One region of the Phreatobacter stygius genome, then DNA from elsewhere that is predicted to be linked to it. Evidence: predicted binding sites of a transcription regulator. Region 1 holds the regulator's gene; the other holds the start of a gene.
The links. Region 1 encodes PhoB, which activates phosphate uptake and scavenging genes when phosphate is short. Its sites were predicted from a motif close to TGTCATNNANCTGTCAT; they were not measured.
Positions count from the first base shown of each region.

Region 2: the regulator PhoB is predicted to act here: its motif matches at 3,831-3,847, upstream of phnC (phosphonate ABC transporter ATP-binding protein).

Region 1 is NZ_CP039690.1:1,185,664-1,191,304, reverse strand. It holds gene E8M01_RS05545 (TIGR02186 family protein) at 1-151, shown strand, start outside; gene E8M01_RS05540 (ATP-binding protein) at 322-1,677, shown strand; gene phoU (phosphate signaling complex protein PhoU) at 1,844-2,551, shown strand; gene phoB (phosphate regulon transcriptional regulator PhoB) at 2,570-3,271, shown strand; gene E8M01_RS05525 (flavin-containing monooxygenase) at 3,302-4,579, opposite strand; gene E8M01_RS05520 (NAD-dependent epimerase/dehydratase family protein) at 4,576-5,517, opposite strand; gene E8M01_RS05515 (bile acid:sodium symporter family protein) at 5,514-5,641, opposite strand, start outside.
Region 2 is NZ_CP039690.1:1,409,572-1,415,212, reverse strand. It holds gene phnF (phosphonate metabolism transcriptional regulator PhnF) at 1-70, shown strand, start outside; gene phnE (phosphonate ABC transporter, permease protein PhnE) at 79-960, opposite strand; gene phnE (phosphonate ABC transporter, permease protein PhnE) at 957-1,853, opposite strand; gene phnD (phosphonate ABC transporter substrate-binding protein) at 1,927-2,847, opposite strand; gene phnC (phosphonate ABC transporter ATP-binding protein) at 2,883-3,680, opposite strand; gene E8M01_RS06460 (LbetaH domain-containing protein) at 3,921-4,541, shown strand; gene E8M01_RS06455 (bifunctional acetate--CoA ligase family protein/GNAT family N-acetyltransferase) at 4,695-5,641, shown strand, end outside.

The sequences.
Region 1 (5,641 bases):
CGAGAATACCAATTTCGAAGTGACCAAGACCGGTTTCGAGGCCTTTGTCGCCAATGCCGCCCGCGACAACGGGCTGATCTATGGCATGGCGGCCGCTGCCATGGCGCTGTTCACCGGCTGGGCGGCGAGCGTCGTGTTCCGGCGCGACTGAAGCCGACCGTCCATGTCATCGAACCGTCGCATCGGCGTGCCAGTCACCTTTGCTCGCCGCTGAACGTCCTGTCGTTTCGTCGAAACGAAGAGGCGTTCATTGCCCCGTTTCGTCGTAATCTTGGTGCGAACCGGGCTCCGTCGCGCGCAAAAATGCTCTAGGACACAGTCATGGACGACGAATTGGAACCGCCGCGACTACAGGGCTGGCAAGGGCGCACCCTGCTGCTGGTCGTGGCCTTCCTCGTCGCCACGGTCCTGATCGCCTGGCGCAAGGTCGAATGGCCTTATGCCATCGGAGCGGTCGCGGTGATGACCGCCGCGGCGCTGATCGTGCGCCGGCGCAGCGTGGCGCCGCTTCCGCCGGATCCGGAACAACTGGCGCGCCGCGCCGCCCGGCTGACCGACCTGACCATCGAAGGGCTGATCGCGGCCCTGCCGGCGCCGGCCATGCTGATCGATCCGAAGCTCATCGTTCGCAGCCACAATGCCCGGGCGACCGATCTGGTCCCCGGCCTGAAACGCGGCGAACCGCTGACGCTGGCGCTGCGCACGCCCGAGGTGGTCGAGGCGGTGCGCCGGGCGCTCGCCACCAATGCCAGCCAGGAGATCGACTATACCGAGCGGGTGCCGGTCAACCGGTGGTTCCGGGTCGAGGCCGCCCCGGTCGCGCTGACGGTGAGGGCACGTGAGGAAGCCAGCCCCGATTTCGTGCTGGTCTCGCTGCGCGACCTGACCGAAGAGCGCCGGCTGGAGCGTCTGCGCGCCGATTTCGTCGCCAATGCGAGCCATGAGCTCAGGACGCCGCTCGCCTCCGTCGTGGGTTTCGTCGAGACCATCCAGGGGCCGGCGAAAAACGATCCGGCGGCGCGCGAGCGGTTCCTGGCGATCATGCTGGCCCAGGCCAATCGCATGGCACGGCTGATCGACGACCTCCTGTCGCTGTCGCGGGTCGAATTGAACGAACATGTCCGGCCGGTGGCGCTGATCGACCTGGTGCCGCTGCTCGGCCAGGTGCGCGACAGCCTCGGCCCTTATGCCCAAACGCTCGGCGTCAGCGTCGGCGTGGAGGCGGCCGAACCTTCGCTGGTGGTCTCGGGCGACCAGGACGAGCTGTTCCGGCTGTTTGAGAACCTGGTCCAGAACGCCATCAAATATGGCGCCGAGGGCAAGACGGTGGAGATCACGCTGAAGCGCGAGCCGCGCGGCAAGCGGCGCGACGAGGCGGTGGTCGCGGTGCGCGACCACGGGCCGGGCATCCCGGCCGAACATCTGCCGCGCCTGACCGAACGCTTCTATCGCGTCGATGTGGCGTCGAGCCGCGAGAAGGGCGGCACCGGCCTTGGCCTGGCGCTGGTCAAACATATCGTCAAGCGCCATCGTGGCCGCCTGGCGATCGAAAGCGAGGGACGCGACGGCGCGACCTTCACGGTTCGCCTGGAGACCGCCGCCGCGGCGGCGGCCGAACAAGGCGAGGCGCCGGTCGCCGAAATGCCGGCCCGCCGCGTGCCGCCCGCGGCGGAATAGCCGAGTCGGCCATCGGGTGCTTGCCGGCGGTCTTGTCGCATCTCATCTAAGCAATTGAAGCATTGTGTGATTCATCGTCATTGATGTGTCACGTCCCAAGCATAGAACCGTCGTCATATCAGGGTAGGGAAAAGCCCCCTTTGCCAGCCCCACCCAGGAGACCTGCATGACCGAGCACATCGTCAGCGCATTCGAGAACGAGCTGAAGGGCTTGGCGCAGCGCGTCGCCGAAATGGGCGGACTCACCGAGAAACAGATCGTTGGCGCCATCGATGCGCTGATCCGCGGCGATGTCGCGCTTGCCTCGACGGTGCGCGCCGCCGATCCGACCATCGACGCCATGCAGCGCGAGATCGAGGAGGTCGGCATCCTGGTGATCGCCAGGCGCCAGCCGATGGCGATCGACCTGCGCGAGATTGTCGGCGCCCTGCGCATCGCCGCCGACCTGGAGCGCATTGCCGATCTCGCCAAGAACATCGCCAAGCGGGTCATCGCCATCAACGGCTCGTTGCCGTTGCCCAAGGTGACCGGTGGTTTCGACGCCATGGCCCGGCTCGCGCTCGAGCGGATCAAGGAAGTGCTCGACGCGTTTTCGCAGCGCGACGTCGCGGCCGCCCTGGAAGTGTGGAAATCCGACGGCGATATCGATGCCCTCTACAATTCGTTGTTCCGCGAGCTCTTGACCTACATGCTCGAGGACCCGCGCAATATTGGCGCCTGCACGCATCTCCTGTTCTGCGCCAAGAACCTTGAGCGCATCGGTGACCACGCCACCAATATCGCCGAGACGATCTACTACGTGGTCAATGGCACGACGCTCGCCGAAGAGCGGCCGAAGCTCGACACCACGACGATCGTCGCGGCCGGAACTTAACCTGCGAAGGATTTTCTCATGATCGCACGCATCATGGTGGTCGAGGACGAAGAGCCGATCACCGTTCTCCTCCGCTACAATCTCGAAGCCGAAGGCTACCGCGTCGAAACGGTGATGCGCGGCGACGAGGCCGAGGTGCGTCTGCGCGAGGCGGTCCCCGATCTGATGCTGCTCGACTGGATGCTGCCGGGGCTGTCGGGCATCGAGCTCTGCCGGCGCATCCGGCTGCGCGCCGAGACCGAGCGCCTGCCGGTGATCATGCTCACCGCACGCGGCGAGGAAGGCGAGCGCGTGCGCGGGCTTGCCACCGGCGCCGACGACTATGTGGTGAAGCCGTTCTCGGTGCCCGAGCTTCTGGCGCGGATCCGGGCGCTGCTCCGCCGGGCCAAGCCCGAGCATCTGTCGAGCCTGCTGAAGTCAGGTGATATCGAACTCGACCGCGAGACGCGCCGGGTACACCGCTCGGGCCGCGAGATCACGCTGGGCCCGACCGAGTTCCGCCTGCTGGAATTCCTCATGCAGTCGCCGGGGCGCGTCTATACCCGTGAGCAATTGCTCGACGGCGTCTGGGGCCGCGACGTTTATATCGACGAGCGCACTGTCGACGTCCATATCGGACGCCTGCGCAAGGCGGTGAAGCGTGGCCGCGAGGCCGACCCGATTCGCACCGTGCGCGGCTCCGGTTATGCGTTCAACGAGCGTTTCGCCGGCGCGGCCTGAGGCCGGCCGCCGTCGGGCGGCCGAAAGAGGTCAGCTCAACCGCTCGATCCCCTTGCCGAGCACGCGCTTGTAATCGACAAAATCGATGAAGATGCCATGGGGGCCGGCATCCCGAGGGCGGGGCGCGGCGCAATGGCGCTTGATCTCCCGGCGGAAGGACTGGGCCTTGTCGGGTGCGTCCTTGCGGGCCGCCAGATAGGCCGCGACGATCTTCGCCTGCAGGTCGCGCCCGGGCCAGCCGATGCCCGCGCCTTCGATCATGCCGACGACGAACAGGTTGTTATCGGTGGGCGGGAAGATGTTCAGGTGCAGGTGCGGCGCCGGCGCCTTCCAGTTCAGTTCGCGTATCAGCCCGGCCTCGTCCAGGAACGGGAAGGTGATCCGATAGCCGGTGGCCAGCAGCACGAGATCGACCTCGTCGGTCTGGCCGTCGGTGAAGATGACACGGTTGCCGTCGAGCTCCTCGATCGGCGGCCGGACGGCGATGTCGCCCTGGCCGAGGTGCTGCAGCACCAGCGAATTGACCACCGGGGTGCGATCGTAAAGCCGGTGCGCCGGGCGCGGCAGCCCGAAATCTTCCGGTGAGCCGACAACAAACCGCAGCACCGCCTCGTGCAGGATCGAGCGAAGCCGGCGCGGCAGCACAAGTTTCGCCTTGTGATTGGCCTCGTCCGCCGGCTTGCCGCGGAGGAATTTCGGGGCGAAATGATTGCCGCTGCGCACCGACCACAAGACTTTCGAGGCGCGATGAACGGCATCGACCGCGATGTCGCAGCCGGTATTGCCCATGCCGACGATCAGCACGCGCTTGCCGCTGAAGATCGCGGCGTTCTTGTAGGTCTTGGAATGCATCAGCTCGCCGGAAAAGCTGCCGGGGATCTGCGGCAGTTCGGGATCGGTGAGATGACCATTGGCAATGACCACGCCCTGGTAGTCGAGGCTCGTGCCGTCGTCGAAGCTCGCCCGCCAGCCATCCTCCTGCCGGGTCAGCCGGGTCACCGCCCGGTTGAAACGGATCGACGGGTAGAGGCCGAAATGGCGGGTGAAATTCTTGAGATAATCGAGAACCTGAGCGTGATGTGGATAGGCCGGCCAGTCTTCCGGCATCGGATAGTCGGCAAAGGCCGTGGTGGTTTTCGACGAGATCAGGTGGGTCGAGGCATAGACCCCGCTCGATGGCGCGCCATAGAGCCACTGGCCGCCGATATCGGCATGCCGCTCGACCACCTCGAAGGGCAGGCCGGCCGCCTTGAACACCCGGGCGGTGGCAAGCCCGGCCGGTCCCGCGCCGATGACGAGGAAGGTCATGATGCCGGCCTCGCACGCCAATAGCGGTCAAAGGCCTCCGCCGCCGACAGGGCCGGCACATAACCGAAGCCGGTCTTCAGGCGGTCATTGGCCAGCACCGGCCGGTATTGCAGGAAATTCACCTGGGCCGGGCCGAGTGGGGTCAGTTTCAGCCGGTTGGCGAACCACAGGACGCCACGCAGCAGGGCTGGCGGCAGCGGCAGATAGGGCTTGCCGATGCGCCCGGCAATCTCGGCGAGCGACAGCGTGCCGTCGCCGGCGAGATTGTAGATGCCGGGCAGGCTTGCCGGTGCGGCGGCGCGGGCCAGCGCCGCCACCACGTCGGTTTCGCTGACCAGGCTGAACGGCGCCGCGCTGCCGGCAAGGCCGATGACCACCGGCCGCTCGAAAATGGCGGTGATCTGGTTGCTGACGCCTGGCCCCAGCACGGTGCAGGGGCGGAACACCACCTGCTCCAGTGCCGGATGGGCCGCGCGCGCTTCGGCGAGCAGGTTTTCCACCAGCCTTTTGTGGCGCGAATAGGGGAAGTCCTCGTTGCCGCGTAGCGGATCGGTCTCGGTCAGCGGCTGGGCATTGTCGGCATGGTAGCCATAGGCAGCGCCGCTGGATGTGACCACCAGGCGCGTCACGCCGGCGGCAAGGCAGGCTTCGACGACATGGCCGGTGCCGATGACATCGATGGCATAGTCCTGTTCGGCATCGCCGCCGGCGGCGACGACCGAGGCGAGATGCACGACCACACGCGGCTTGAGGCGCGCCACGAGGCCAACCAGCGCCCGGTCGCGAATGTCGGCCTTTTCATAACGGACACCGGGAACCGGCTGCGTCGCGGCACGAATATCCAGGCCGAAGACCGGTTCGTCGCCGGCAGCCAGTTGCCGGACCAGGGCCTGGCCGATGAAACCGGCGGCCCCGGTCACCAGGATGCCCGCGTTCATTCGGCCGCTGCCTTCCTGTCACGCCGCGTCCAGTAGACCGCCAGCGCCCAGCCCGAGACGATGTGCCAGACGCCCCAGCCGGCGGCGATCAGGGCGGCCCCGCCCAGCGCGTCGAACTGGTTGA
Region 2 (5,641 bases), 220 kb from region 1:
CGGCGTGCCGATCCAATGGGCCCGGTCGCATTTCTCCGCCGACCGCGTGCGCATCACGGTCGGCAGTTGAGCCAAGGATCAGCGCCGGCTGGCGCTGTCGCCGATCAGTGCGTGACGCAGGCGGGTGGAGACCAGATCGATCGCCACGACGGTCAGCAGGATCATCAGGATCAGGGCCGAGACGTGCTGATATTCCAGCACGCGGATCTGTTCGGCCAGATGCAGGCCGATGCCGCCGGCGCCGACAATGCCGATAATGGTGGCCGAGCGGGTATTGCTCTCGAAATAATAGAGCACCTGGCTGCCGATGACCGGCAGGATCTGCGGCAACAGGCCGAAACGCATGCCGTCGAGCCTGCTGCCGCCAACCGAAGCGACGCCCTCGACGGCCTTGCGGTCGGCCGCCTCGACGGCTTCGGAAAACAGCTTGCCGAACGTGCCGAAATTGGCGGTGACCAGCGCCAGCACGCCGGCGAAGGGGCCAAGGCCAACCACACTGACCCAGATCAAGGCCCAGATCAGCTCGTCGACACCCCGGATGGTGTCGAGAAAGCGTCGCGACAGGAAGTGAACGATCGCATTGGGGATGACGTTCTTGGCGGCGAGAAAGCCGAAAGGAAAGGCGAGCAGGGCCGCCGCCATGACACCGAGGAAGGCGATCGCCACGGTCTCCGCGAGGGCATGCAGGTAGATCAGGAACTTCGCCCAGCTGCCGGTCGAGGGCGGGATCATGCGCCAGAGGAATTCGGCGAGCTTGCCGAGGCCGAAGAGCATTTTCGGCAGGGAAAACTCGAGCTGGACGAGGCCGAAGAGCAGCAGCGCGGCGAAAGCGGCAAGCGTCCCGACGACCTTGACGCGATGGCCGAGCGAGGCGGTGAAGACGGCCGGGTAGCGGGTCCGCAATTCGGCCTCGCGGGCGCGCGCCTCGGCGACCACGGGATGCAGGGCATTGGCGGTCATGGCCGGTTCTCCATGCCGATCAGCGCATGGCGGACGCGCTCGGTGCCGAGGTCGATGATCATGACGGTCAGGATGATCAGCACCAGGATCGCCGAGACATCGGGATAGTAGAATTTCCGGATCGCCTCGATCAGGTCCTGGCCAATGCCGCCGGCGCCGACAAAGCCCATGACCGCGGCGCCGCGGACATTCACCTCGAAGCGCAGCAGCGCGTAGCTGACAAAATTCGACAGGACCTGCGGCACCACGGCGAAGCGCACGGTCTGGCCCCAGGTGGCGCCGGTCGCGGTCAGGCCGTCGACCGGTTTCATGTCGATATTCTCGACCACTTCGGCGAACAGTTTGCCGAGCGCGCCGGTGGTATGAATGGCGATGGCGAGCACGCCGGGCACCGGGCCGAGGCCGAAGGACACCACGAAGATCAGGGCGAAGACGATCTCGGGGACGGTGCGGCAGAATTCCAGGAAGCGTTTGGCGGCGCCGCGGAGCCAGCGGTTCGGCGTCAGATTTTCCGCCGAGAAGAAGCACAGTATGAAGCCGGCCATGGCGCCGAGCACCGTGCCGACATAAGCGATCAGCAGTGTCTCGGCGAGCAGCTTCAGCCACTTGTCGAGCCCCCACATCCATTCGGCCGGATCGGCCAGCACCGTGCGCCCGGCGGCCGGGCCATTATCGAGGATGAAGATGCGGCCGATATAGTCGGAGAAGCGCCAGAGATTAGTGATGAATTTCGACAGGTCGACATCCGCCACGACGCCGGCCAGCACGGTGGCGCAGCCGAACAGGACAAGGCCCAGGATCAGCTGTCGGCGCTTGGCGCCGACCGCTTGCCGGTAGGCGCGGGCCAGCGGCTCGAGCTGCTGATCGGGAAGGCGTGGAACGGCGCTCGCCATGAACCTGGGTTCTTCTCGACAAAAAAAGGGTGGGCCTCGAACGGGCCCACCCGGGAGGTTGCTTGAGGGGACGTCAGGTCCGCGCGCGGCGCATCTGATCGACGAATTTCTGCAGTTCGACGATCGGCTCGTAGTCGCGATGGGTGACCGCGTGGAAACCGAGATCCTTGCCGTCGGACAGGCGGTCGAAGGCGGCCTTGGCCCTGGCCGGCGCTTCCATGAAAGCCTTGACGATGGCCGCCCGCGCCTCTTCCGGCAGGGTGGTGATGAAGGCATAAGGCGAACCGGCGATCAGGTCGGACTTGAAGATCATCTTGAAGTCCTCGGCACGCACCATGTTCTTGTTGGCCATGCGCGAGAGGTTGGAGTCGGTCTCCGAGTTCCACCAGTTGAAGGCGGCATCGCAGGTGCCCTGCTGCACGGCGGTCACGGCGTTCTCATGTGATCCGGCATAGACGACGCGGGCGAAGAACTGGTCGGGATTGGCGATGCCGAGCTTGCTCAGAGCAAAACGCGGCACGTTGTTGCCGGAGGTCGAGTTGGGATCGACCAGACAGAGGTTCTTGCCGCGCAGGTCCTCTATCTTTGTCGCCGGATTGTCGGCGCGCACATAAAGCACCGAATAATAGCCGATCGAACCGTCCGAATTGATCGAGGTGACGAAGGGGTCGACGACGCCGTTGGTGACGGTGCGGGCGCGGACGTAGGACGCCGGGCCGTAATAGGCGAGATGGATCTGGCCGGCGCGCTGGCCCTCGATGACCGCGGCATAGTCATTGGCGATGCGCAGCGTCACCTTGGTGCCGAGCTCGCGCGACAGATATTCGACGAAGGGTCCGTAGCGCTCGGTCACGCCCGAGGCGTTCTCGGCCGGGATGACGGCGAACACCAATTCGGGATAGCGGCTCTGCCAGCCCTGCGTCTGGGCCTGGACGGCGGTGGCGGCAAGGGCGAGGCCGGCGAGGCCGGCCAGCACTTTGCGACGGTTGAACATGATCGTGTCTCCGGGATGGGGAGGAAAGCGTCGGGTCAGGCGGTGGCGAAGACGCCGGCCGCCGCGGGAACGGGGGTATGGCTGTCGATGACGTCATCGGCTTCGATGCCGTAGAGCTCGCGGGCGGCCGCGCTGGTCAATTCGGCCGGCACGCCGTCGAAGACGACCCGGCCCTGGGCCATGCCGACCAGCCGGTCGCAATAGGTCTTGGCCAGGTCGAGCGAGTGAAGATTGCAGATCACCGTGATGCCGTAGTGACGGTTGATCCGCTGCAGCGCGTCCATCACGATGCGGGTGTTGCGCGGGTCGAGGGAGGCGATCGGCTCGTCGGCGAGAATGAATTTCGGTTCCTGGACCAGGGCGCGGGCGATCGCCACGCGCTGCTGCTGGCCGCCCGACAGGCTCTCGGCACGCTGGCTCGCCAGCGACCCGATGTCGAACTGTTCGAGCGCCGACAGGGCGATGGCCTTGTCCTCGGCTGTCCACAGTTTCAACAGGGCGCGAGCCTGGCCGACATGGTTGAGCCGGCCCATCAGCACATTGGTCAGCACATCGAGGCGGCCGACCAGGTTGAACTGCTGGAAGATCATGGCGCAGGACTGGCGCCAGGCGCGCAGATCGGCGCCATGAAGGCCGGTGACGTCGCGCCCGTCGCAGAGGATGCGGCCTTCGGACGGCTCCTGCAGGCGGTTGATCATCCGCAGCAATGTCGATTTTCCGGCACCCGAACGGCCAATCACACCAATGAAGGCGCCGTCGGCGATTTCGAGGGAGACGTCCGACACGGCGGCTTTCGCGCCAAATCGTCGGGTGACCTTGTCGATGGTGAGCATGGGTTGAGCCTTGGACCAAGACAACACGGCACGCGGCGAACAGATGCCGGCTTGTCTCCATGTCTCGGCTCTAGGGCAGGCGAATAACAGTTTTGTGACGATGTTGGTCGTCATGGGCAAAGCAAATGGCAGTCTCGATTACTTTTGGATTGTCATTCAAACGTCATCGATATGTCATTTGCGCCGGCAAGACCGTGGTTTTCCACCCAAGGCACGATCCGCGCAGAAGAAAGACCGCCCATGACCACGCTCGACCTCGCGCCATCGATCCACCCGGATGCGATCGTCCGCAACAGCCGCCTCGGTGCCTATACCGAGGTCGGCGCACGCACGGTGATCTCGGAGACCGGGATGGGCGACTATTCCTACATCGTCCAGGACGGCCAGATCGACATGTCCGAGATCGGCAAGTTCTGCTCGATCGCGTCGCACGTCCGGATCAATCCGGGCAATCACCCGACCGAACGGGCGAGCCAGAGCCACTTCCTGTATCGCGCTTCGCGCTATTTCGACGGCGAAGCGGACGAAGCCGGCTTTTTTGACTGGCGCCGGTCTCATGCCGTGGCCATTGGCCATGATGTCTGGATCGGCCATGGCGGGGTGGTGCTGGCCGGCCGCACGGTCGGCACCGGCGCTGTGGTGGCGGCCGGTGCCATCGTCACCAAGGATGTCGCGCCCTATACGATCGTCGGCGGCAATCCGGCCCGGGTGATCCGTCGCCGCTTCGACGAACCGACGGCCGAACGGCTTCAGGCTCTGGCCTGGTGGGACTGGAGCCATGAGCGGCTGAGGCTTGCCTTGCCGGATTTCCGGGCGCTCGGCATCGAGGCCTTCCTGGACAAATACGAGGGCAGGGACTGATCAGGAACGGATATCCCGCACTCCGACTTGCGCGTCACGGCGCCGCAGGCTTAACGCTGACGATCCGGTTGGCTTGATCCCGCGTCAGCCAGCCTCCAGCATCAGGCCAAGGTCCGGCTTCGCGCCGGGCATGCCGTCCGTCCGGGAGGTCTCATGTCTCTCTACCGGCTCGATCGCTATTTCACGCCGTCATCGGTGGCCATCGTCGGCGCGACCAACCGGCCGCGCTCGATGGGCATGGCGCTGCTGGCCAATATGCGGCGGGCCGGTTATGCCGGTGGCCTGTTTCCGGTCAATCCGCATCACCAGGAGCTCGAAGGGCTTACCTGCTACGCGTCGCTTGGCGCCCTGCCGGCCGTCCCGGATCTGGTCGTGCTGGCGACGCCCGGCCGGACCATTCCGGGGCTGGTCGCCGAGGCGGCAGCCCTCGGCGTGCCGGCGGCGGTGGTCATCTCGGCGCTCGAGCGAGACGGCTATGACAGCGCGGCGAAAAAGATCGCCAAGGCAGCGCGCGACCATGGCCTCAGGATCGTCGGGCCGAACTGCTTCGGCGTCATCGCGCCGCATGGCCAAGTCGATGCGAGCTTCGCCTCGCGTGGCGCCAAGCCCGGCTCGCTCGCCTTCGTGTCGCAATCCGGCGCGATCGCGGCGGCGCTGCTGGAATGGGCGCATATGCGCAATATCGGCTTTTCCGGCGTGGTCACGCTCGGCGACCAGCTGGATGTCGATATCGGCGACTGTCTCGACTATTTCGCCGCCGACTACCGCAGCCGCGCCATCCTGCTCTACATCGAGGCGGTCACCGACGTGCGCAAGTTCATGGCCTCGGCCCGGGCCGCGGCGCGGTCGAAGCCGGTGATCGTGCTCAAATCCGGTCGCCACCGGGCCGCCGCCAACGCGGCCCATTCGCATACCGGCGCGCTCGCCGGCTCCGACGACGTCTATGCCGCCGCCTTCGCCCGCGCCGGCCTGGTACGCGTGGCCGACCTCGACGAGCTGATCGCGGCCGCCGAAACGCTGTCGCGCTTCACCGCGTTCCACGGCGACCGTCTCGGCATCGTCACCAATGGCGGCGGTCTCGGCGTGCTGGCCGTCGACAG